Regions from separate parts of the Sphingomonas larreae genome, predicted to be linked through region 1. Evidence: predicted binding sites of a transcription regulator. Region 1 holds the regulator's gene; each other region holds the start of a gene.
The links. Region 1 encodes LexA, which represses DNA repair genes until DNA is damaged. Its sites were predicted from a motif close to GTTCCNCNCTTGTTCT; they were not measured.

Region 1 (7,509 bases):
TCCTAGAAGGACGAGTACGTCGAAGATCCCGGGCGAGGTCTTGCGGCCGGTGAGCGCGACGCGCAGCGGCTGGGCGACCTGCCCCAGTTTGACGCCGGCGTCCTCGGCCACCTGCCGCACCGCGGCTTCGGTGGTCTCCGTATCCCAGTGGTGCAGCGCGTCAAGCGCGGCGTGCAGCCGGGCCAGCAGCGCCGCCGCGTCGCCGTCGAGCAGCGGCGCCGCGACGTTGTCGACCGCTAGCGGGCGCGTCGCGAAAAGGAAGGCGGTGCCATCGGCCAGCTCGTTGAGATTGGCTGCGCGCGGCTTCAGCGCGGGCATCGCGGCGGCCAGCACGGCGCGACGCGTGTCGTCGTGATCGAAGTCGAGCCGGTCGGCCACCAGCGCGGCGAGCCGCGTATCGTCGCTGACGCGGATATAATGACCGTTGAGATGTTCCAGCTTCTTCAGGTCGAACCGGCTTGGCGACTTGCCCACCGCGTCGAGGTCGAACCAGCGGATCGCGTCGTCGCGGCTGATGATCTCGTCGTCGCCATGCCCCCAGCCGAGGCGCAGCAGATAATTATCGAGTGCCTCGGGGAGGATGCCGAGCTCGTCGCGATACGCCTCGATCCCGACCGCGCCGTGGCGCTTGGAGAGCTTGGCGCCGTCGCTGCCGTGGATCAGCGGGATGTGCGCGTAGACCGGATCGGGCCAGCCGCCCTCCACCGCGTCCATCGCGCGATAGATCGGCAGCTGGCGGAAGGCGTTGTTGAGATGGTCGTCGCCGCGGATCACATGGGTGACGCCCATGTCGTGATCGTCGACTACCACCGCGAGCATATAGGTCGGCGTGCCGTCCGAGCGCAGCAGGACGAGATCGTCGAGTATGGCGTTCTGGACCGTCACTTCGCCTTGGACGCGATCGTGGATGGTCGTCGCCCCCTCGGTCGGCGCGCGCAGACGGACGACATAGCTCTGGTCCGCGGGCCAGTCGGTGCGGTCACGCCACGGCGAGCGGATCCGCAGCGGCTGTTTGGCCGCCTGCGCGGCGGCGCGCATCGCCTCCAGCTCGGCATTGGTGAGATAGCAGCGATAAGCGTGTCCCGCCTCGACCATCCGGTGCGCCACCGCGGCGTGGCGATCGGCGCGCGCGAACTGATAGACTTCCTCGCCGTCCCAATCGAGCCCGAGCCAGCGCATCCCGCTCAGGATCGCGTCGATCGCTGGCTGGGTCGAGCGCGCGCGGTCGGTATCCTCGATGCGCAGCCGGAAGGTGCCGCCATGGTGGCGCGCGTAAAGGAGATTGAACAGCGCGGTGCGCGCGCCGCCCAGGTGAAGGAACCCCGTCGGTGACGGAGCGAAACGAGTGACGACCTCGCCCTTGTTGATGTCGGTTGCGCTCAAGCGCGCGTGCTCCCAGGCTGGATGTTCGGATGGCTCGATCGGCCGCGTTCGCCCCTAGCAAAGCCTCTCTTCCGCATCAAATCGCGTGCCGCCTCGGCAACGCTTTGGAACGCTGGCTGGAAGCGGAGCGCGATCAATTATTTCTATGGTTGCCGGTGGCGCTCGGAGGCGGCGCGGCGCTGTGGTTCGTTCTGCCCGAGCGGCGCGAGTGGCTCGCGCTCCTGCTGGTGACGCTCGGGCTGGCGGCGCTGGCGATGGCGGCGTGGCGCGGTGGGCGTGCGGCGCCGTTCGTGGCGACGCTTGCGCTGGCGGTCGCGGCGGGGGATGCGCTGGCGTGGTCGCGGGCGCTGCGGGTGGCGGCGCCGACGCTCGACCGACCAGCGGTGGTGCGGCTGACCGGCACGATCGATAAGATCGAGCCGCTCCCCGCGCGCGGGCTGGTCCGCGTGACGCTGCGCGAACTGCGCTGGGCGCGGCCGCCGCGGCGTGCGCCAGTGCGCGTGCGGGTCAGCCTGCCGCAGACCGCGCTGCCGACGACACTGGGCCCGGGCGCGGTGCTGACGCTGCGGGCACGGTTGATGCCGCCCGCTCCCCCGGCGGTGCCGGGTGCCTATGACGCGGCGCGCGCGGCGTGGTTCGACCAGGTCGGCGCGAGCGGGCGCGGCTTCGTGCCGGTCGCGCTCCATGCTGGCGCCGCTGGCACACCGGGGGTGCGCGATCGCCTTACCACGCATATCACGACCGCGCTGCCGGGCAGCGGGGGCGGGATCGCGGCGGCGCTGGTCACCGGTGACATGGGCGCGATCGACGACGCCGATTCGCTGGCGATGCGTCGTGCCGGACTGGCCCATCTGCTCTCGGTCAGCGGCCTCCATATCACCGCCACGGTCGGGATCGTGATGACCGCGGTCCTGCGGCTGCTGGCCTTGTCGCGTCGGCTCGCGCTCACCGGCCGGCTGCCGCTCGTCGCCGCGGGGGCGGGGGCGATCGCCGCGATCGGCTATACCTGGCTGACCGGCTCGCAGGTGCCGACGATCCGGAGCTGCGTCGCCGCGCTGATGGTTCTCGCCGCCCTCGCGCTGGGGCGCGAGGCGCTGACGCTGCGGCTGGTCGCGATGGGTGCGCTGGTGGTGCTCGCCGCCTGGCCCGAGGCCGTGGTGGGACCGAGCTTCCAGCTGTCGTTCGCGGCGGTGGCGTCGATCGTCGCGCTGCACGAGCACCCGCGCATTCGCACATTGCTGATGGCGCGCGACGAGCCATGGCCGCGCAAGCTGGCGCGCGAGGGCACCTCGCTGCTGCTGACCGGCGCGGTGGTGGAACTGGCGCTGATGCCGATCGCGATCTTTTACTTTCACCAGGCCGGTGCCTATGGCGCGGTCGCCAATATCGTCGCGATCCCGCTGACCACCTTCGCGATCATGCCAGCGGTCGCGCTCGCGCTGCTGCTTGATGCCGTAGCGCTGGGTGCACCGGCCTGGTGGCTGGCCGGTCGCGCGATCGCGGCGCTGCTGTGGATCGCGCACACGGTCGCCGCGCTGCCGGGCGCGGTTCGCGCGGTCCCGGCGATGCCGTTGGGCGCGTTCGCGATGATGGTGACAGGAGGCATATGGCTCGCCTTATGGCGAACGCGGTGGCGCTATCTCGGCGTGGCACCATGGCTGCTCGGCGCCGCCTGGACGCTCGCGACCCCGCCGCCCGACCTGCTCGTCACCGGCGACGGGCGCCATCTCGCGCTACGCCAGGCAGACGGCGGCCTGGCGCTGCTGCGCGATCGCAGCGGCGGCTATGTTCGCGACGTGCTGGCACAGAACGGCGGCCTCGACGGCGTGCCGGGATTGCTCAGCGAGTCCCGGGAGGCCCGCTGCAATCGCGATCTGTGCTGGTGGCAGCGCCGGGTCGGCCCTCGCTGGCGCCGCGTGCTGGCGACCCGCAGCGGCTATTACGTATCCACCGCGCGCCTCGCGCCCCTCTGCGCCAGCGCCGACGTGGTTGTAAGCGAGCGCCGCGTGCCGCGGGCGTGTCGCGCGCGCTGGCTGACGCTCGACCGCGACGCGCTCGCACGGACCGGCGGCGTGGCTGTCACCTTCGCGAACGATCGGGTGGTGACGGTCCGCACCCCCGGCGACACGCACCCTTGGATCACCGCACCCGTCCCGCCACGGTAGCAAGACGTATGACGTTCAGGCGGGGCAGGTCGACGCCACCTCCTGACGCGCCCTGTTCCGGCGATCGCGCGGTCAACTTCTCCAGACGCGCCGAGCGCCGCGCGGAAGCCGTTCGAAGGCGTTACACGAGGCCCGCCGACGAGAACTCCGTCAATCGTAGCGGCGAAGGATCCCCGCCAATTTTCCCTGCACCCGCACCTGGGTTGGCGAATAACGCTGCGGATCGTAGGAGCGGTTCGCCGGATCGAGCCGGATCATTGCCCCCTCGCGCCGGAAATATTTCAGCGTCGCCTCGCTCTCGTCGATCAGCGCGACGACGATCTCGCCGTCGCGGGCCACCTCCTGGCGGCGGATCAGCGCATAGTCGCCGTCCAGGATGGCGGCGTCCACCATCGAGTCACCGGCGACCTCGAGCGCAAAATGCTCGCCGCTGCCGAGCAGCGCAGCGGGAACGGGGAGGGTGGTCGCACCCTCGAATGCCTCGATCGGAACACCCGCCGCGATCCGGCCGTGCAGTGGGATCTCGACGATATCGTTGGCAGGCGCCACCGGCTCGGCAGGGGCACGCCGCGACGGCGTTGCCGCGCGCTTCGGCTCTCCACGCTCGGGCGCCTTGAGCACCTCCAGCGCGCGGGCGCGATTGGGCAGGCGACGCAGGTAGCCGCGCTCTTCCAGCGCGCTGATCAGCCGGTGGACACCCGACTTGCTCTTCAGCTCGAGCGCGTCCTTCATCTCCTCGAACGAGGGCGACACGCCGCTCTCGGCGAGCCGATCCTCGATGAAGCAGATCAGCTCGTGCTGTTTGCGCGTCAGCATGTCCACATTCCTCCATCGCGAACGGATAAGGAACCTTTATGGAACATGTGCAGGTGCGTCAAGCGATCGTGAGGATTTCCGCCGAGTCGCCGGCGTGCGCCGCGGGAGCCTGTGGCGCACGCACAATCAGGCAGGTCGAACGTGCCAACGTGCGCAGCATCGAACTATCCTGGATGGTCGAGGCATAGACGCGGCCGTCGCGCAGCTCGGCGCGCAAATAGTCCGTGCGCTCGCCGTTGACCGGAAGGTCCTCGCCGAGCAGTGCGCTGGTGGCGACGGGGAAGGGCTGCGCCGCGCCGGCGAGGTGGGCGACGAGCGGGCGCACGAACAAGAGCGCGGTGACGAACGCGGACACGGGGTTGCCGGGCAGACCCACAATCGCGAGCCGACCGCGGCGCCCCGCCAGCATCGGCTTGCCCGGCCGCAGCGCGATACGCCAGAAGTCGAGCGTCACCCCTGCCGCGGCAAGCGCGGGGCGGACGAGATCATGGTCGCCGACCGACGCGCCGCCCGTCGTGACGAGCACGTCGGCGTCGACCGCGGTGAAGGCGGCGGTGAGCCGGTCGAGCCGGTCGGGCAGGATACCCAGATCGACGATCTCGACCCCCATGTCGGCGAGCAGGGCGCGCAGCAGCAGGCGGTTGGACTCGGGAAGGGCGTCGCCCGGCGTGCCCGGCTCCACCAGTTCGTCGCCCGTCGCCGCGAGCGCGACGCGCACCGCCCGCGCGACCGTCACGCGACCGACGCCGCCGGTCGCCGCCACCGCGAGCCGCGCCGCGGTGAAGCGTTCGCCGCGCGCGACCAGCTCGTCGCCTTCGGCGAAGTCGAGCCCGCGCGGGCGCACGTTGCGGCCGCGATGTGCCGGGCCCTCACCATGGAGCGTCACGCGCTCGCCGTCGCGGTGCGCCTCTTCCTGGACCAGCACCGTGTCGCTGCCCACCGGCATCACCGCGCCGGTGAAGATCCGCACCGCTTCGCCCTCAGCAAGCGTCCCCGCGAACGGCGCTCCCGCCGCGCTCTCGCCGATCACGTGCAGCGACCCGCCTAGATCGGCGAAGCGCAATGCATAGCCGTCCATCGCCGAGACGTCGTGCGCGGGCTGGGTGCGGCGCGCGCGCACGGGCTCGGCGGCCCAACGGCCGAGCGCCTCGCCGATCGGCACCTCCACCTTTTCGACCGGCGTGCCCAAAGCAAGCACGCGCGCCTGCGCTTCCTCGACCGGCAGCAACCCGGCCATCAGGCGCGCCAATCGCCCGAGCGGCCGCCGCGCTTCTCGATCAGCCGGACGCCGTCGATCATCATCCGTTTGTCGAGCGCCTTGGCCATGTCGTAAACGGTCAGCAGCGCCACCGACACCGCGGTGAGAGCCTCCATTTCCACCCCGGTCTTGCCATCCGTCGCCACGGTGGCGGTGGCGATCACCCCAGTCGCGTCGAGGTCGAGGTCGAGCGCGACGCGGCTGAGCGGGAGCGGGTGGCAAAGCGGCACGAGGTCGCTGGTGCGCTTCGCCGCCATGATCCCCGCCACGCGTGCAACCGCCAGTACGTCGCCTTTGGCGACCGCCCCGGCACGGATCGCGGTGACCGCGGCGTCGCTCATCGTGATCCGGCCGGTCGCCACCGCCTCCCGACGGGTCGGCTGCTTGGCGCTGACGTCGACCATATGCGCGGCGCCGGCGTCGTCGAGGTGAGTCAGCCCGCTCACGTCAGCCGACCAGCAGGCGCGTCGCCGCGGCGACGTCGTGCTGCCGCATCAGCGCCTCACCGATCAGGAAGCAATGCACATCGTGCGCTGCAAGCGAGTCCAGGTCGGCGCGGGTGGTGAGCCCGCTCTCCGCCACCAGCAGCGTCCCCGCTGGCGCGAGGGCGGCGAGTTGCTCGGTTCGGCGGACATCGACCTCGAAGGTGCGCAGGTCGCGGTTGTTGACGCCGATCAGCCGCGAGCGCAGCCGTGCCGCACGCTCGAGCTCGGCGGCGTCATGCACCTCGACCAGCACGTCGAGCCCCTGTTCGAGCGCCGCGGCCTCGCACTCGGCGAGCAGTGAGTCGTCCAGCACGGCGACGATCAGCAGGATCGCGTCGGCGCCGATGCTGCGCGCCTCGAGCGCCTGCCACGGATCGACGGTGAAGTCCTTGCGCAACACCGGGAGATCGCAGGCCGCGCGCGCGGCGATCAGATAGTCTTCGCTCCCTTGGAAATAGGGCGCGTCGGTCAGCACCGAAAGGCAGGCGGCGCCCGCCTCAGCATAAGCGCGTGCATGCGCCGGCGGATCGAAGTCCGGCCGGATCAACCCTTTGGACGGGCTCGCTTTCTTGATCTCGGTGATGAGCGCGTGGCGCCCCGCCATGACGGTCCGCTCAAGCGCGGCGACGAACCCGCGCGGCGCCGACTGAGCCGCGGCGCGCTCGCGAAGCTGGGCATCGCTCACGGCGGCGCGGCGGGCACGCACCTCATCGCGTTTGGTGGCGCAGATGTCGGCGAGGATGGTCATGCGTAGGCGATCCAGCGGTCTAGAAGCGCGTTGGCGTCGCCACGGTCGAGCGCCTCAGCGGCACGCGCGGCACCGTCGGCGAGCGTGGCGGTGCGACCGGCGAGCATCAGCGCAGCGGCCGCGTTGAGCAGCACCGCGTCGCGATAGGGGCCGTGCTCGCCGCCAAGCAGGCGGCGCAGCGCGAGCGCATTATACGCCGGGTCGCCGCCGCGGATCGCGCTGGTCGGATGGCGCGTGACGCCCGCGTCCTCGGGAACGACCCGCGCGGGCAGCGACACCGCGCCGATCGACACGACAGCGGTCGGTCCGGCGCCCGACATCTCGTCCAGCCCTTCCTCGCCGGCGACGACCAGCGCCGCCTCGCTGCCCAGCTCGGTCAGCGCGGCGGCGTAGATCGGGGCGTAATCGGGGCGCGCGATGCCGATGAGCTGGCGCGTGACATGCGCAGGATTGGCGAGTGGCCCCATCAGGTTGAAGATGGTGCGACGGCCGATGCGACGCCGGATCGGGGTGATGCGGCGCATCGCCGGATGATGGTTCCCCGCGAACAGGAAGCCGATGCCGAGCTCCGCAAGCGTCGCCTCGGCCTGTGCACCGGCGCGTTCCATGTCGAGGCCGAGCGCCTCCAGCGTATCGGCCGCACCTGCCTTGGAC
Region 2 (7,509 bases), on a different contig from region 1:
CCGAGTTCGGCCGACGGCGGTCCAATGACGCTGCCGAACGCGCCGACGCACGCACCGCCGCCTTCTTCGCGGAGCATCTCGGCTGAGCGGGCATGCTCAGCCGTCGTCGGGGAAGGTCCACGCGTCGATCGCCGCAAAGCCGGCAAAGCCGAGCGCGCGCAAGCGTCGCCGATAGCGCGACTCATCGATCCCGCCGAGCGCGATCGCTCGCACGGGTAGGCCTCGTGCGATCAGCGCGGCGCGACAGGCGCCGAGCCCGCGGGCACCAAGGTGCGAGCGCGTCGCGAACACGGGGGAGACGAACACGATAGCGGCGCCGGCGCGCACCGCCGCCACCGCTTCGCGTCGCGAGTGCGCCGGCGAGGTCATCAACCCGCGACCACGCCGGCCATGAACGCCTTGCTCGCCGCGAAAGCGTGTCGCGCCCGCGCGAACCAACATGAGCCCGCGCCGCCGCGCCACCGCGGCGACCCGCGCGAACATCCGTGCCCGTTCGCGGGAAGGTGTCGCATGGTGGCGGAACACCACGCCAGCGCCGCGCGGCAGCCGCTCTAGCGCGGGCCAGAGCGCGTCACCCTGACGTTCGTCGGTCATCAGCCAGCGGTCGGGGTGGCGGGGGCGCATTGCGGCACCTATAGCCGCGCACATGACTCACGACGACCCTTCCGTCGCCGCGCGACTTGGCGCGGTGCGCGACCGCATCGCGCGCGCGGCCGCCTCGGCGCGACGCGATCCCGCCGAGGTGACGCTGATCGCAGTGTCCAAGACGCATGAAGCCGCAGCGATCCGTCCGCTGCTCGCCGCGGGCGTGCGCGACTTCGGCGAGAATCGCGTACAGGAAGCGCAGGCGAAATGGCCCGCGCTCCTGACGGACTATCCGGGCGCGCGGCTTCACCTCATCGGCCAGCTCCAGTCTAACAAGGCGGCGGACGCGGTGGCGCTGGCGGACTCGATCCATTCGGTCGATCGCGAGTCGCTGATCAACGCGCTCGCCCGCGCAATCCAAAGCGCAGGACGCGCACCGTCCTGCTTCCTCCAGGTCAATATCGGTGACGAGCCGCAGAAAGGCGGCTGTGCGATCGAGGCGCTGCCGCAGCTGCTCCGCCTTGCACGCGACGCCGGTCTGCCGATTGCGGGGCTGATGTGCATTCCTCCGGCCGGACGTGACGCCGCGCCTTATTTTGCGCTCTGTGCCAAGCTCGCCCGCGAGCACGCGCTCGCCGGGCTGAGCATGGGCATGTCCGACGACGTCGACACCGCGGTGATGCTGGGCGCGACCCACGTTCGCGTCGGCTCGGCGCTGTTTGGCGCACGCGCATGAGCGTGACGCCAACCTTTGACGCGCTGCTGTTCGATTTTGACGGCGTGCTGATCGAGAGCGAGGCGAGCGGCAATCGCCACCTCGCCGATTATCTCACCGCCGCCGGTCACCCGACCTCGCCCGAGCAAGCGATGGCGATGTTCATGGGTCTGTCCGGCAGCGATTTCACGGGTGCGGTCGAGCGCTGGATCGGCCGTGCGCTACCCGACGACTTCCGCGCCGCGCGCCATGCCGAGGACGAGCGCTGCCTCGCCGAGGGCATCGACGCGGTGGCGGGCGCGGTGGCGTTCGTCCGCTCGCTGCCGGCGACGCTGCCGCGGGCGGTGGTATCGTCGAGCCGGGTACGCTGGATCCGGACGCATCTTGCGCATCTCGGGCTGCTCGACTGTTTCGGCGAGCATCTCTACTCGGGCGCGGAGCATGTCGCGCGCGGCAAGCCCGCACCGGATCTCTACTGGCATGGTGCCGCGCAGCTCGGCGTGCCGATCGAGCGCTGCGCGGTGATCGAGGATTCGCCGGTGGGTGCGACAGGGGCGGTGGCGAGCGACGCCTATGTCATCGGGCTGGTGGCGGCGTCGCATTGCGGCCCCGACCATGCCGAACGCCTGCGCGCCATCGGTGTCGACGCAATCGCGCGCGACTTCGATGAGGTGTCTGCGCTGCTCGGGCTGCGCCGCTCAAGCGGCGAGCGGGAAGCGCAACAGCCGGTCGGGTAGCGCGACCAGCGCTTCGGCGGGACCACCCGCGGCGCGAACGATCTCCGGGTGGGTCACGTCGAGCCCGCCGGTCAGCGCGCCGAACGCCGGCAGGATCAGCTTGCGCGCGGTGGCGACGAAGCAGCGCCGCGCGACCAGCTTGCCGCGCACGCGCACGCGCAGTTTGGGATGAAAATGCCCCGACAGCTCGGGACCCGCCTCGCCGCGCTCGGCCTCATGCCGGAGCACCACGCCGTCGACGAGCGCCTCGTCGGCCACCGCGCCACCACAGCGGTCGACATAACCGCGATCGTGGTTGCCGGTGATCCAGGTCCAGCAGGTCGCGCCAGTAAGCCGGGTGAGCAGCGCCCGCGCGTCCGCGGGCAGGCGATCGCACCCCGCGACATCATGGAAGCTATCACCGAGGCACCAGAGCTCGGCGGGGGCGAGCGCGTCGACCAGCGCAGCGAGATCGCTCAGCGTCGCGATCGAGTCATAGGGCGGAAGCATCTGCCCACCGCGCGCATACCAGCTCGCTTTCTCGAGGTGCAGATCCGCAACGAGCAAGGCGCGCCGCGCAGGCCAGTAAAGCGCGCCCTGCGGCAGCGCGCACCAGTCGTGACCGGCAAAGGCAAGCGCGGCGAACGGAACGGGAACCATCATGGGCCCTTGCCCGACTGCGCCCCCGCAATCAACCATTTGCATGCCCAAACCCGACGCGGGGGGCTTTGCCAGCGTTCGCCTGATGTTCTATCGATCGGCAATGCTGAGCCAGCCCGAATCCTGCCGCGACGATCCCGGCATCCTGTGCGCTGCGGATGTCGCACGCGGCGTCACCCGGATGCTGCTGCGGCACGATCTCACCGCGATCGCCGAGGTGGCGCTCGACGGCGGACGCCGCGCCGATCTGATGGCGCTCGATCCGCGCGGACAATTGGTGATCGTCGAGATCAAGGTGTCGCGCGCCGATCTGCTCGGCGATGCCAAGTGGCAGGACTATCTCGCGCATTGCGATCGCTTCTACTGGGCGGTCCCGGCCGGGTTCGACACCACGCCGATCGATGGAGCGGCGTTCCTGCCGGAGCGCACCGGCCTGATCATCGCGGATCGCTACGACGCCGCGATCGTCCGCGAAGCACGCAACGATCCGCTGGCGGCGCATGTTCGCAAACGCTGCACGCTCGCCTTCGCACGGCGTGCCGCGCGGCGCGTGATCGCGGCGCACGATCCGGACGCCGTACGGGGGTTCTGAGAGCGGGCGGGGGCCTCGAACCCCGCCGACCTCAGCCCGCGCTCACATCTTCGGCCCGGCCACCGCACGCTGCGCCTTGACCGGCGTCTCGTCGAGCACCTTGGCAATGACGGTCGCGCGCGGGTCGCGCTTGGCATAGTCGCGCGCCGACATGCCGGCGACATTGTCGGTCTGGTCGGGGTTGCCCCCTGCCGCGAGCACCGCGCGCACGAGCGCGAGATCGCGGCGCTGCACTGCGCGGATCAGCGGAGTTTCCCCGCTGCCGTCGGCAAGATTGGGGTTGGCCTTGGCGGTGGCGAGCACCTGGACCAGGTCGGGCTGTCCGCTCTGCACCGCGAGCATCATCGGCGTCTCGCCATCGCGGTCCCGCAGGTTCGGATCGGCGCCCTTGGCGAGCAGGTAGCGCAGATAGGTCGAGTCGCCGCGCTTCACCACGATATGGAGCGCGCCCTCGCCGGTGGTGACGTCGCGCGTGTTGATGATCGTCTGCCCTGGCTGGTCGAGCGTCGCGATCACCGCATTGCCGTCGCCTTTGCGGATCGCCTCGAGGAATTTGTAGCTCTGTGACTGCTGCTGCGCGGCCGCGGGAAAGGCGAGGGTGGCGCCGAGCGGGAGCAGCAGCGCGGCGGCGGGGAGCAGGCGACGGATCATGGGTCGGCGGGTCTCGCGTGGCGGGGCGGGAAGGGGTTGCGGCGAGCGCTATAACCCATCACATCTGCCGCCACCATGAACATGCGTCGTCCCCTTGCCGCCGCGCTTGCGCTCGCGCTGGCCGGCACGGTCGCGGGCTGCTCGAGCGAGCCGGCCGCGACCCCGCCGCTCGCGGGCGCGCGGATTGGCGGCGCCTTCGCGCTGACCGACCAGGACGGGCGCGCGCGCAGCGATCGCGACTTCGTCGGCCAGTACCGCACCGTCTATTTCGGCTACACCTTCTGCCCCGACGTCTGCCCCACCGACGTGCAGAACATCGCCGCCGGGCTGCGGCTGATCGAGAAGAGCGACCCGGCGCTGGCGGCGCGGATCACGCCGATCTTCGTCACGGTCGATCCCGCGCGCGACACGCCCGCGGCGCTCAAGCGCTTCGTCTCGGCGTTCCACCCGCGGCTGGTCGGGCTGACCGGTACGGCGCAGCAGATCGCCGCCGCGGCCAAGACGTTCGGCATCTATTACGCGCGCGGCAAGGGCAATGCGGACGGCTATCTGATGGACCATAGCCGCCAGATCTACCTGTTCGATCCGCAGGGTAAGCCGCTCGCGCTGCTGCCCGAGGGGCCGCCGCAGGCGATCGCGGACGAGGTGACAAAATGGGCGCATTGACCGGCCGCTTCTGGGAGGACGTGCCGCTCGACCGGCTCGACCGCGCGCAATGGGAGGCGCTGTGCGACGGCTGCGGGAAGTGCTGCCTGCACAAATTGGAGGACGAGGAGACCGGCGAGCTGATCGCCACCAACGTCGCCTGCCGGTTGCTCGATCGCCGCAGCGGACAATGTTCCAATTATCGCCATCGCCGCGCCTATGTCAGCGAGTGCGTGCGGCTGACGACCGGCAACGTCGACTCGATCGATTGGCTGCCCTCGACCTGCGCCTATCGCCTGCGCGCCAATGGCCAGCCATTGCCCGACTGGCATTATCTGGTCAGCGGCGACCGCGAGGCGGTGCACCGCGCCGGCGAGTCGGTGCGCGGCTGGACCATCAGCGAGGACGATGCGGGCGATCTCGAGCATCATATGGTCGACCGCACGCTGTGAGCCACCTGTGACCGGCGCGACCATCCCGCCGGACGCGATCGAGCTGGTGCGCAACCCGCGCGCGCGCCGCACCCGGCTGTCGTTCGACCCGACCAGCGGACGGGTGCGGCTGACGCTGCCACCGCGTGCCTCCGCCGCCAAGGCGCTGGCCTGGGCGACCGGCCAGCATGCGTGGCTGGAGTCGCAGCGCGCGCGCCTCCCCGGGGCGCGCCCCTTCGTCCCGGGCGCGATCCTGCCGGTTGACGACGCGATGCTGACGATTGACTGGTGCGCCAGCGCGCCGCGCACACCGCAGCTGGACGGCGCGCGCCTGCGCGTCGGTGGCCCGGCCCAGATGGTCGAGCGACGCGTCGCCGCCTGGCTGAAGCGGGAGGCGCTGGCGCGGCTGGGTGAGGATACGGCTTTCTACGCGACGCGAGCGGGGGTGACCGTCACCGCGGTGAGCGTCGGCGATCCGCGCGGGCGCTGGGGCAGTTGCGCGCACCACGGCGCGATCCGCTACAGCTGGCGGCTGATCCTCGCGCCACGCGACGTCCGGCGCGCGACCGCGGCGCACGAGGTCGCGCACCGCGTCCATATGGACCATTCGGCGAACTTCCACGCTTTGGTCGCCGAGCTGTTCGGCCGTGAGCCCACGGCCGAACGCGCCTGGCTACGCGCGCACGGAGCGTCGCTTCACTGGTTCGGGCGCTCGAACGCGGGGTCGCGCGGCGGCTGAGCGCGCGCACCGCGGTCGCGCGGCGGGTCGCGCTGCGGGCGTCCGGTGACCCGGTCGAGCCAGTCCTGGTCGAGCCGCTGCGCCGGCTGGGCAGGGGCGTCGCGCGGATCGGCGTCGTCCTCGGCCGCGGGATCGTCGTCGCGCGCGCGCGGCACCGGCTGGACCACCGGGCGCTCGGGGCCGAACACCGGCGCCTGTGGATCCGCCGGCGCGCCCGGCTCGAGCCCGACGCCGTCCTCGCCGACGAACGTGGCGTTGTCGGGCGCGCCGTAATAACTCTCCGCATCGGGCTCGAGCTGCGCCTCTGGCAGCGTCACCTGCGTCTCGAACTGCTCGATCGGGCGGTTGGCCACCGCCTGGCGCATGAACTGCGCAAAGGCGCGCGCCGGCGCGGTGCCGCCGTGGAGCCCGGCGATCGGCCGCGCATCGTCGCGCCCCATCCACACGCCGGTGGTCAGCCCCGAGGAGAAGCCGAGGAACCAGCCGTCCTTGCTGCTGCTGGTCGTGCCGGTCTTGCCCGCGACCGGGCGGCCGATCTGCGCCGCGCGGCCGGTGCCGGTGTTGACCGCGGTCTGGAGCAGGTCGGTCATCCCGGCGGCAACGTTGGGCGCGACCAACACATGGCTGCGATCGACCTCGTGGCGATAGATCTCCTCGCCCTCGGCGGTGACCCGCGTGATCCCGAACGGCGTCACCGCGACGCCCTTGTTGCCGACGCTGGCGAAGGCGCGGGTCATGTCGATCACGCGCACCTCCGAGGTGCCGAGCACCATCGACGGATGGGTGTTGACCGCGGTGGTGATGCCGAAGCGCCGCGCCATGTCTGCCACCGTCTGGAAGCCGACCGCATAGCCCAGCTTCGCCGCGATCGTGTTGAGCGAGTAAGCGAAGGCGGTGCGCAGCGTGACCTCGCCGGAGTAGCGGCGCGAGTCGTTGCGCGGGCTCCAGCCGTCGATCGTGACCGGCTCGTCGACCTCGCGGTCCTCCGGCGTCCGCCCCGCCTCGAGCGCGGAGAGATAGACGAACAGCTTGAACGCCGAGCCCGGCTGGCGCTGCGCCTTGGTGGCGCGATTGTAGTTCGAGCTGACGTAATCGGTGCCGCCCACCATCGCGCGGACCGAACCGTCGCGGTCGAGCGCCACCAGCGCCCCCTGCGCGCCGCCGGGCACGTTGGCGCGCACCGCCTCGTCCGCGGCGCGCTGCATCGCCGGATCGAGCGTGGTCCAAACCTCCAGCGGCTTCTCGGTCTCGTCGATCAGCAGCTCGAGCTGGGGCAGCGCCCAGTCGGTGAAATAGCGCACGCTGTTCTGCCGCGGCGCGGGCGCGAGCCGGACGTCATTGGGGTCGGCGGCGGCCGCCTGGGCCGCGGTGATGAAGCCGTTGCGCACCATCTGCTGGATCACCACCCCGGCGCGTCCGACCGCGGCCTCGGCGTCGGCGGTGGGGGAGTAATTGGAGGGCGCCTTGACAAGGCCGGCGATCACCGCCGCCTCGGTCAGGCTCAGCTGGCTCGCGCCATGGCCGAAGAACTTGCGGCTCGCGGCGTCGATGCCATAGGCGCCGCCGCCGTAATAGACCTTGTTGAGGTACAGCTCGAGGATCTGGTCCTTGCTGAACTTGCGCTCCAGCGCGAGCGCCAGGATCGCCTCACGGAACTTGCGGCCGAACTTCTTCTGGTTGTTGAGGAAGACGTTGCGCGCGAGCTGCTGCGTGATGGTCGAGCCGCCCTGCACCCAATGGCCGCGCTCGTAGCGCACCCCGACCGAGCGCGCGAT
Region 3 (7,509 bases), on a different contig from region 1:
CGGCGTGCGCCAGTGCGGGCGCGAGCGCGGCCGCCAGGATCACCTCCGCGCCGGCGTCGCGCAGCGCGCGCTCGAGCCGCGAGGCGACGAAGAACTCGTCCTCGGCGATCAGGAAGCGTCGCCCCGCGAAGACGCCGCCTGCCGGGTCGCTCACGCCGGCGTGCCGCCGAGCGGCAGCTGCAACCGACAGGTCACCGCGCCGGCGACGATGCGATACTCGCTCGACGCGCCCAGCTGGAACGGCAGCGCGCGCTCGATCAGCTCGCGCCCGAACCCGCGTCGCGCATCGCACGCCGGCGCGGGCAGATCGCCGGTCTCGTGCCAGGCGAGATCGAGCACGCGCGCGCCGCCGTCGCCGGTCACGCGCCAGGTGATCGCGATGCGCCCCGCACCGCGCGCGATCACGCCGTGCTTGCGCGAGTTGGTGGCGAGCTCGTGGATCAGCAGCGCAAGCGTCTGCACCATCGTGCTCGGCAGCAGCACGTCCGGGCCGTCCAGCGTGATCAGCGCGTCCTCGTCCGCGGTGCCGAGCGCGGCGCGTTCGGTCTCCAGCAGATGGCGCAGCGTCAACGTCTCGCCCTCCGCGCGCGAGAGCAGCTGCTGCGCGCGTGCCAGCGCCTCGAGCCGATCGTGGAAGCTTGCCTCGAACGCCTCGGGCGACTCCGTCGCCTCCAGCGTCTGCAGCGCGATTCCCTCGACCACCGCGAGCAGGTTGCGGGTGCGATGCTGGAGCTCGGCGACCAGCACCGCCTGACGCGCCTCCAGCGCGCGCAGGTCCTCGACGTCGGTGAAGGTGCCGACCCAGCTGCGCTCGCCATGGTCGGGCACGATCGGCAATGCGCGGCCCTGATACCAGCGATAAGCGCCGTCATGCTGGTGCCAGATGCGGCAATCCACCTCGAAGATGCCGCGCGCATCGGCCAGCTGCCACGCTTCCTCCACCGCAGCAGCATCGTCGGGGTGGATCGCCTCGAGCCAGCCGCGGCCGAGGCTGGCGGCGGGGTCGCGGCCGGTCACCTCGGTCCATTGCGGCCCCATCCAGCGCCACTGGGCGCCGCGCTCGGCGGACCAGACCAGCTGCGGTATCCCCTCGAGCACCAGCCGGAGCTGCCACTCGCTCCGCTCGCGCGCGGCCTGTTCGTCGCGACGCCGCCGCAGCGCCTCGATCCGCGCCATGCTCGCGGCGACCAGGCTGGCGTAGATGCGCAGGAACGCGAGCTCGCCCGCGAAGTCGCGCGGCGTGCGCGTGCTGATATGCAGCATCCCGAGCATCGGTGTCCCCGCGCCGTCGCGCAGCGGGATCAGCGCCAGCCCGCGCTGGTCGAAGCGGCGCAGCAGCGCGCGCGTCTCGAGCCGCGGCTCGGCCCAGGCGTCGGGCACGATCACCGGCTCGCCGTCGCGCAGCAGCCGGCTTTCGAGCGACGCGTCGTCGCGTCGCCGCACCTGTGCGCCGACGAGCGCAGGATCGCCCCCGGCAACGGCGCGCACCTCGACCGAGCCACCCCCGACGCCCTGGCGGTAGAGGAGCACGAGGTCCGCGCCGACCGCGCGACGGACATAGTCGCATGCTTCCTGGAGCAGACGGTCGATATCTTCGGAGAGGATCGCCAGCTCGGCGAAGGCGGCGAGCATCTCATACTGGTGCAGCGCGGCGGCGGGCGCGCGCAGCGACGCGGCATTCGCGTCCAGCGCAGGACCGTCAGCAGGCATCGCGTCCGTCTCCCCCTCCGCATCGCCATCGGAGATGCAGCGTCAATTCTTGTCAGCTGCCCGGAAACGAACAGGGTTCTGAAATAACTGCGGCAGCCGCAAGTGGATGCGATCGCGTCGCCGCGGCACCCATCCCGTTTCGGGACAGGCGCCCGGTAGCACGGCCAAACGCCGCACCGGCGTTCCAGCAAAAAATTTTCGTTCGACCATCGTTCTCTTGCATTCCCGGAAGGCCGCGGAAGTCCGCGCGTCGCAGCGCGGCGTGAGCCGGCGCACGACACCGCGCCGCCGGGCCAACGCTTTTATCGGCTTGCCCGTGGGCGCGATCTGCCACAATCTGTAGAGGTAAGGACGGCGTTTCGACCCCAATGGTAGTAGAACAAGGCGTTGGCTCCCATATTGCTGGGGTCCGCCGGGACGATCGCGGCTAAGGCCATGGTCTCTTTTTGTTCTCAACGGGTTCGGCGTCGGCTAGGATCGGGTTCTGCCTCGATTCGGTGATGGGAGCCAGGAGCGGGAGCGGCATGGCGATGGATTTCAGGGAAACGGACGGTGCGGCGATGATCACCGAGACGATCGACACGGCGTCGGCCGAGACCAAGACCGGCGAGGCACAGCCCAGCGGCGACACGATCGCCCGGCACGGCGCGCGCGCGCGGCCCTATCCGGTCGAGGTGGATCACGGGCGCGATGCGCTGCTGACCGATTTCGGCAAGGAGACGCTCAAGGACCGCTACCTGCTGCCCGGCGAGAGCTTCCAGGACCTGTTCGTCCGCGTCGCCTCGGCCTATGCGGACGACGCCGCGCACGCGCAGCGGCTGTACGATTATATCTCCAAGCTGTGGTTCATGCCCGCCACCCCGGTCCTGTCCAATGGCGGCACCGGGCGCGGCCTGCCGATCAGCTGCTATCTCAACTCGGTGCCCGACAGCCTCGACGGCATCGTGCAGACCTGGAACGAGAACGTCTGGCTCGCCTCGCGCGGCGGCGGGATCGGCACCTATTGGGGCAACGTCCGCGGCATCGGCGAGCCGGTCGGGCTCAACGGCAAGACCTCGGGCATCATCCCGTTCGTGCGCGTGATGGACTCGCTGACGCTGGCGATCAGCCAGGGCTCGCTGCGGCGCGGCTCGGCCGCCTGCTACCTCGACATCTCGCACCCCGAGATCGAGGAGTTCCTCGAGATCCGCAAACCCTCGGGCGACTTCAACCGCAAGGCGCTCAACCTGCACCATGGCGTGCTGATCCCCGACGCCTTCATGGAGGCGGTGCGCGACGGCGCCGAGTGGCAGCTCAAGAGCCCCAAGGACGGCTCGGTGCGGGCCACGGTAGACGCGCGCGCGCTGTTTCAGAAGCTGGTCGAGACCCGGCTGGCCACGGGCGAGCCGTACATCGTCTTTGCCGACCATGTGAACTCGACCATGCCCAAGCATCATCGCGACCTCGGGCTCAAGGTCTCGACCTCCAACCTGTGCAGCGAGATCACGCTGCCGACCGGGCGCGACCATCTCGGCAACGACCGTACCGCGGTGTGCTGCCTCTCCTCGCTCAACCTCGAGACCTGGGACGAGTGGAAGGACGAGAAGGGCTTCGTTGAGGACGTGATGCGCTTCCTCGACAACGTGCTGCAGGACTATATCGACCGGCACGAGCCCGGGATGGAGCGCGCGGCCTATTCGGCGGGGCGCGAGCGCTCGGTCGGGCTGGGCGTGATGGGCTTCCACTCCTTCCTCCAGCAGCGCGGGCTGCCGTTCGAAGGCGCCATGGCGAAGAGCTGGAACCTCAAGATGTTCCGCCAGATCAACGCGCAGGTGAACGAGGCCTCGATGGTGCTCGCGCACGAGCGCGGGCCGTGCCCCGACGCCGCCGACATGGGGGTGATGGAGCGTTTCTCGTGCAAGATGGCGATCGCGCCGACCGCGTCGATCTCGATCATCTGCGGCGGCACCAGCGCCTGCATCGAGCCGATCCCGGCCAATATCTACACCCACAAGACGCTGTCGGGCAGCTTCGCGGTGAAGAACCCGTATCTCGAGAAGCTGCTCACCGAGAAAAGCAAGAACTCGGACGCGGTGTGGAACTCGATCCTCGAGCATGGCGGCTCGGTGCAGCACCTCGACTTCCTCAGCCAGGAGGAGAAGGACTGCTACAAGACGTCGTTCGAGATCGACCAGCGCTGGCTGCTCGAGCTCGCCGGCGACCGCACGCCCTATATCGACCAGGCGCAGTCGCTCAACCTGTTCATCCCGGCGGACGTGGAGAAGTGGGACCTGCTGATGCTCCACTTCCGCGCCTGGGAGCTGGGGATCAAGTCGCTCTATTATCTCCGCTCCAAGTCGGTGCAGCGCGCCGGTTTCGCGGGGGCCGAGGGCCAGGGCGGCGTGGAGGCGGACAACACGCTCGACAAGCCGCAATTCTCGCTCGCCGAGAGCACCGACTATGACGAGTGCCTCGCCTGCCAGTGAGGGCGCTGAGGGGGCGCTGACCCCCCTCTCCCCTTGTGGGAGAGGGAGGGACCCGCGCGGCGGAGCCGCGTGGGAGGGTGAGGGGGAATGCGCAAGGTCTGACCAAGCGCCAACTCCTCCCGGCGGATATCGTTCGGTGCTCACGTGCGTTGCGCGGGGCGGCAGGCGAGCCGGAACGGCTGCTATGGCGGGCGCCTCGTGAGGGCCTGCCCGCGGCCAAGTTCCGGCAGCAGGTCCCTCTGGGTCTCTACCATGCCGATTTCTGCTGTCATGAAGCGCGGGTGATCATCGAGGTGGACGGCGACGAGCACGCCCACGACGAAGCGAGAGACGCAGCGCGTACTCGTTTCCTGGAGAAGGAGGGCTACGACGTGATGCGGTTCGGCAACGACGATGTCATGCATAACATCGACGGTGGCGCGACGGCGATCGCTCGCAGGCTCGATCACATAGCGAAGGGCCGCCCATGACGGACGGCCCCCTCACCCTCCCACGGCCTCTGGCCGCGGGTCCCTCCCTCTCCCGCGAGGGGAGAGGGGAAGTCAGCTCACTCGTCCTCTTCGAACATGTCCTGCGCGTTCTGCGCGGTCGCCGAGAGGCGCACCGTGTCGCCCTCGATCTCCGCCACCAGCCCGAGCGGGAGGTAATGATGCTTCGCCCCCTGCCCGTCCTGCGTCGCGGGCGAGTCGTTCTTGGTCAGCTTGATCCGGTCGCCGTCGACATGGTCGACGGTGCCGACGTGCACGCCGTCCGCACCGATCACCTCGGCATGTTCCTTGATCTGGCTGGCATCGACCATCGTCAATCTCCTCTGTTCGGTTCGGGGGCGCAACGCACGGAGCGGGAGATGGTCGCATGCTGAGCACGCTGCCGCTCCAGTCCGCGATCATGTTCGCGGTCGCCGCGGTGTTCGCGCTCGCGGGCGCGTGGCTGCTCGCGCAGCTGCGCCATCCCCTGCCCGAGGCACGCGTCTACGCCTATCGCATGGTCGGCGTGATGGCGCTGTCGGGCGGCATCGTGCTGGCGCTGTCCGCCGCGGCGATGTGGCAGTGGAGCCTCGAGCCGTGACCGACCCGCCCTCCTGATCCGCCCCGATCAACCCTATCTAGACCCACAGCATCCCGGAGCCATCGCCATGTCCCTTCTCGAAGCCCGCAAGCAGTACAAGCCGTTCGAATACCCCTGGGCGTTCGAGTTCTGGAAGCGCCAGCAGCAGCTCCACTGGCTGCCCGAGGAAGTGCCGCTCGGCGAGGACTGCCGCGACTGGGCGCAGAAGCTGACCGACCATGAGCGCAACCTGCTGACGCAGATCTTCCGCTTCTTCACCCAGGCCGACGTCGAGGTGCAGGACTGCTACCACGAGAAATACGGCCGCGTGTTCAAGCCGACCGAGGTCAAGATGATGCTGACCGCGTTCAGCAACATGGAGACGGTGCACATCGCCGCCTACAGCCACCTGCTCGACACGATCGGCATGCCCGAGAGCGAGTATGGCGCCTTCCTCGAATATGGCGAGATGAAGGACAAGCATGACTACATGCAGAACTTCGGTGTCGACAACGATCAGGACATCGCGCGCACGCTCGCCATGTTCGGCGGCTTCACCGAGGGCGTGCAGCTGTTCGCCAGCTTCGCGATGCTGATGAACTTCCCACGCTTCAACAAGATGAAGGGCATGGGGCAGATCGTCAGCTGGTCGGTGCGCGACGAGAGCCTGCACTGCGAGGGTATCATTCGCATGTTCCACGCCTTCTGCCAGGAGCGCCAGTGCCTCACCAAGGCGGTGAAGGACGACATCGCCGACGTGTGCCAGACGACGATCCGGCTGGAGGACAATTTCATCGACCTGGCCTTCGAGATGGGTCCGGTCGAGGGGATGAAGCCCAAGGAGATCAAGAAGTATATCCGCTATATCGCGGACTGGCGGCTCAATCAGCTGGGCTTGAAGCCGATCTACATGATCGACGAGCACCCGCTGCCGTGGCTGACGCCTTTGCTCAACGGCGTGGAGCACGCCAATTTCTTCGAGACGCGCGCGACGGAGTATTCGAAGGCGGCGACCAAGGGCCAGTGGAACGACGTGTGGGACTCGTTCGACAAGCGCCAGAAGGCCAAAGGTGGCAAGCCCGCCAACGAAGACGCGGGCGAGGCCAGCGGGGACATGTTCGCGGGCGTCGCGGCAGAGTGACTTAGCTCCCTTCACCTTCAGGGGAGGGGCTGAGGGTGGGGCCTCACCGCGGGCGCGCCGCTCGCGGAAGCGCCCCACCCCCGCCCTCCCCTGAAGGGGAGGGAGCGACCTCATCGCTCATCGACAGCGCCGTCTGGACCTCCTGCCGCCCGAAACGATCGTTGGAGCGGACACCATGACCCCCAGCTGGCACCCCGCGCCTGACAGCGGCGTTACGATCCGCCAGGTCGCCGCCAACGGCCTCAGCTTCGAGGTCGCCGAGGCGGGGAGCGGCGAGCATCTCGCGCTGTGCCTCCACGGCTTCCCCGAACTGCACTATAGCTGGCGCCACCAGATGCCGCTGCTCGCCAAGCTCGGCTACCGCGTCTGGGCGCCCAACCAGCGCGGCTATGGCGGCACCTCGCGTCCGCCCGCGGTCGCCGACTATACAATGGACCAGATCGTCGCCGACGCCGCCGCATTGTTCGACGCGAGCGGGGCGCGCACGTTCACGCTGATCGCGCACGACTGGGGCGGGGCGATCGCGTGGAACCTCGCGATCAACCGGGTGCGCCCGCTCGAGCGGCTGGTGGTGATGAACCTGCCCCATCCCGCCTGCTTCGCCGCGGCGCTGCGCCACCGGCCGCAGCGGCGGCGCAGCTGGTACATGGGCGCGTTCCAGCTCCCGTGGCTGCCCGAGCGCGTTATGGCGCTGGGCGACGCCGCGCTGGTGCGCCGCGCCTTCCGCGGCATGGCGGTGGACAAGACGCGCTTCCCCGACGCGGTGCTCGACGTCTACGCCGCGGCGGCGCGGCGGCCGGGCGCGCTCAAGGCGATGATCGACTGGTACCGCGCCGCCGCGCGCCACCGCGAGCGGATGCGCTTCGGCAATGACGGACGGGTCGAGGTGCCGACCCTGATCGTCTGGGGCGAGGAGGATACAGCGCTCGGGCTGGAGACGCTCGACGGCACCGAGCGCTACGTCGCGGACCTCACCGTGCGGCGGCTGCCGGGCGTGTCGCACTGGGTGCAGCAGGAGGCGCCCGAGGCGGTCAACGCGATCCTGCGCGAGTGGCTGCCGCGGGTGGGGTGAGCGCGTCGGGGCGAGAGGCTCCGGCCGACCGACGTGCTCCGGCGCACGCCGGAGCCCAGGGCCGCTGGCGCGAC

Region 2: a site for LexA is predicted at 2,753-2,768, ahead of ACMGDM_RS06805 (MmcB family DNA repair protein). Genes of this name have one in related genera too.
Region 3: a site for LexA is predicted at 2,148-2,163, ahead of ACMGDM_RS14635 (ribonucleoside-diphosphate reductase subunit alpha). Genes of this name have one in related genera too.

Annotation. Positions count from the first base shown of each region.
Region 1 is NZ_JBLFFI010000002.1:583,442-590,950, forward strand. Features, by position in the region: gene gltX (glutamate--tRNA ligase) at 1-1,383, opposite strand, end outside; gene ACMGDM_RS11015 (ComEC/Rec2 family competence protein) at 1,539-3,548, shown strand; gene lexA (transcriptional repressor LexA) at 3,699-4,364, opposite strand; gene ACMGDM_RS11025 (molybdopterin molybdotransferase MoeA) at 4,423-5,601, opposite strand; gene moaC (cyclic pyranopterin monophosphate synthase MoaC) at 5,601-6,068, opposite strand; gene trpC (indole-3-glycerol phosphate synthase TrpC) at 6,070-6,855, opposite strand; gene trpD (anthranilate phosphoribosyltransferase) at 6,852-7,509, opposite strand, start outside.
Region 2 is NZ_JBLFFI010000001.1:1,487,642-1,495,150, forward strand. Features, by position in the region: gene ACMGDM_RS06780 (dienelactone hydrolase family protein) at 1-86, shown strand, start outside; gene ACMGDM_RS06785 (thiamine phosphate synthase) at 97-594, opposite strand; gene ACMGDM_RS06790 (YggS family pyridoxal phosphate-dependent enzyme) at 647-1,321, shown strand; gene ACMGDM_RS06795 (HAD family hydrolase) at 1,318-2,037, shown strand; gene pdeM (ligase-associated DNA damage response endonuclease PdeM) at 1,999-2,679, opposite strand; gene ACMGDM_RS06805 (MmcB family DNA repair protein) at 2,780-3,268, shown strand; gene ACMGDM_RS06810 (ankyrin repeat domain-containing protein) at 3,311-3,919, opposite strand; gene ACMGDM_RS06815 (SCO family protein) at 3,995-4,585, shown strand; gene ACMGDM_RS06820 (YcgN family cysteine cluster protein) at 4,573-5,016, shown strand; gene ACMGDM_RS06825 (M48 family metallopeptidase) at 5,024-5,734, shown strand; gene ACMGDM_RS06830 (transglycosylase domain-containing protein) at 5,692-7,509, opposite strand, start outside.
Region 3 is NZ_JBLFFI010000004.1:14,184-21,692, forward strand. Features, by position in the region: gene ACMGDM_RS14620 (response regulator) at 1-154, opposite strand, end outside; gene ACMGDM_RS14625 (sensor histidine kinase) at 151-1,710, opposite strand; gene ACMGDM_RS14630 (hypothetical protein) at 1,753-2,046, opposite strand; gene ACMGDM_RS14635 (ribonucleoside-diphosphate reductase subunit alpha) at 2,241-4,175, shown strand; gene ACMGDM_RS14640 (endonuclease domain-containing protein) at 4,253-4,645, shown strand; gene ACMGDM_RS14645 (DUF2171 domain-containing protein) at 4,723-4,974, opposite strand; gene ACMGDM_RS14650 (hypothetical protein) at 5,031-5,243, shown strand; gene ACMGDM_RS14655 (ribonucleotide-diphosphate reductase subunit beta) at 5,311-6,363, shown strand; gene ACMGDM_RS14660 (alpha/beta fold hydrolase) at 6,539-7,435, shown strand.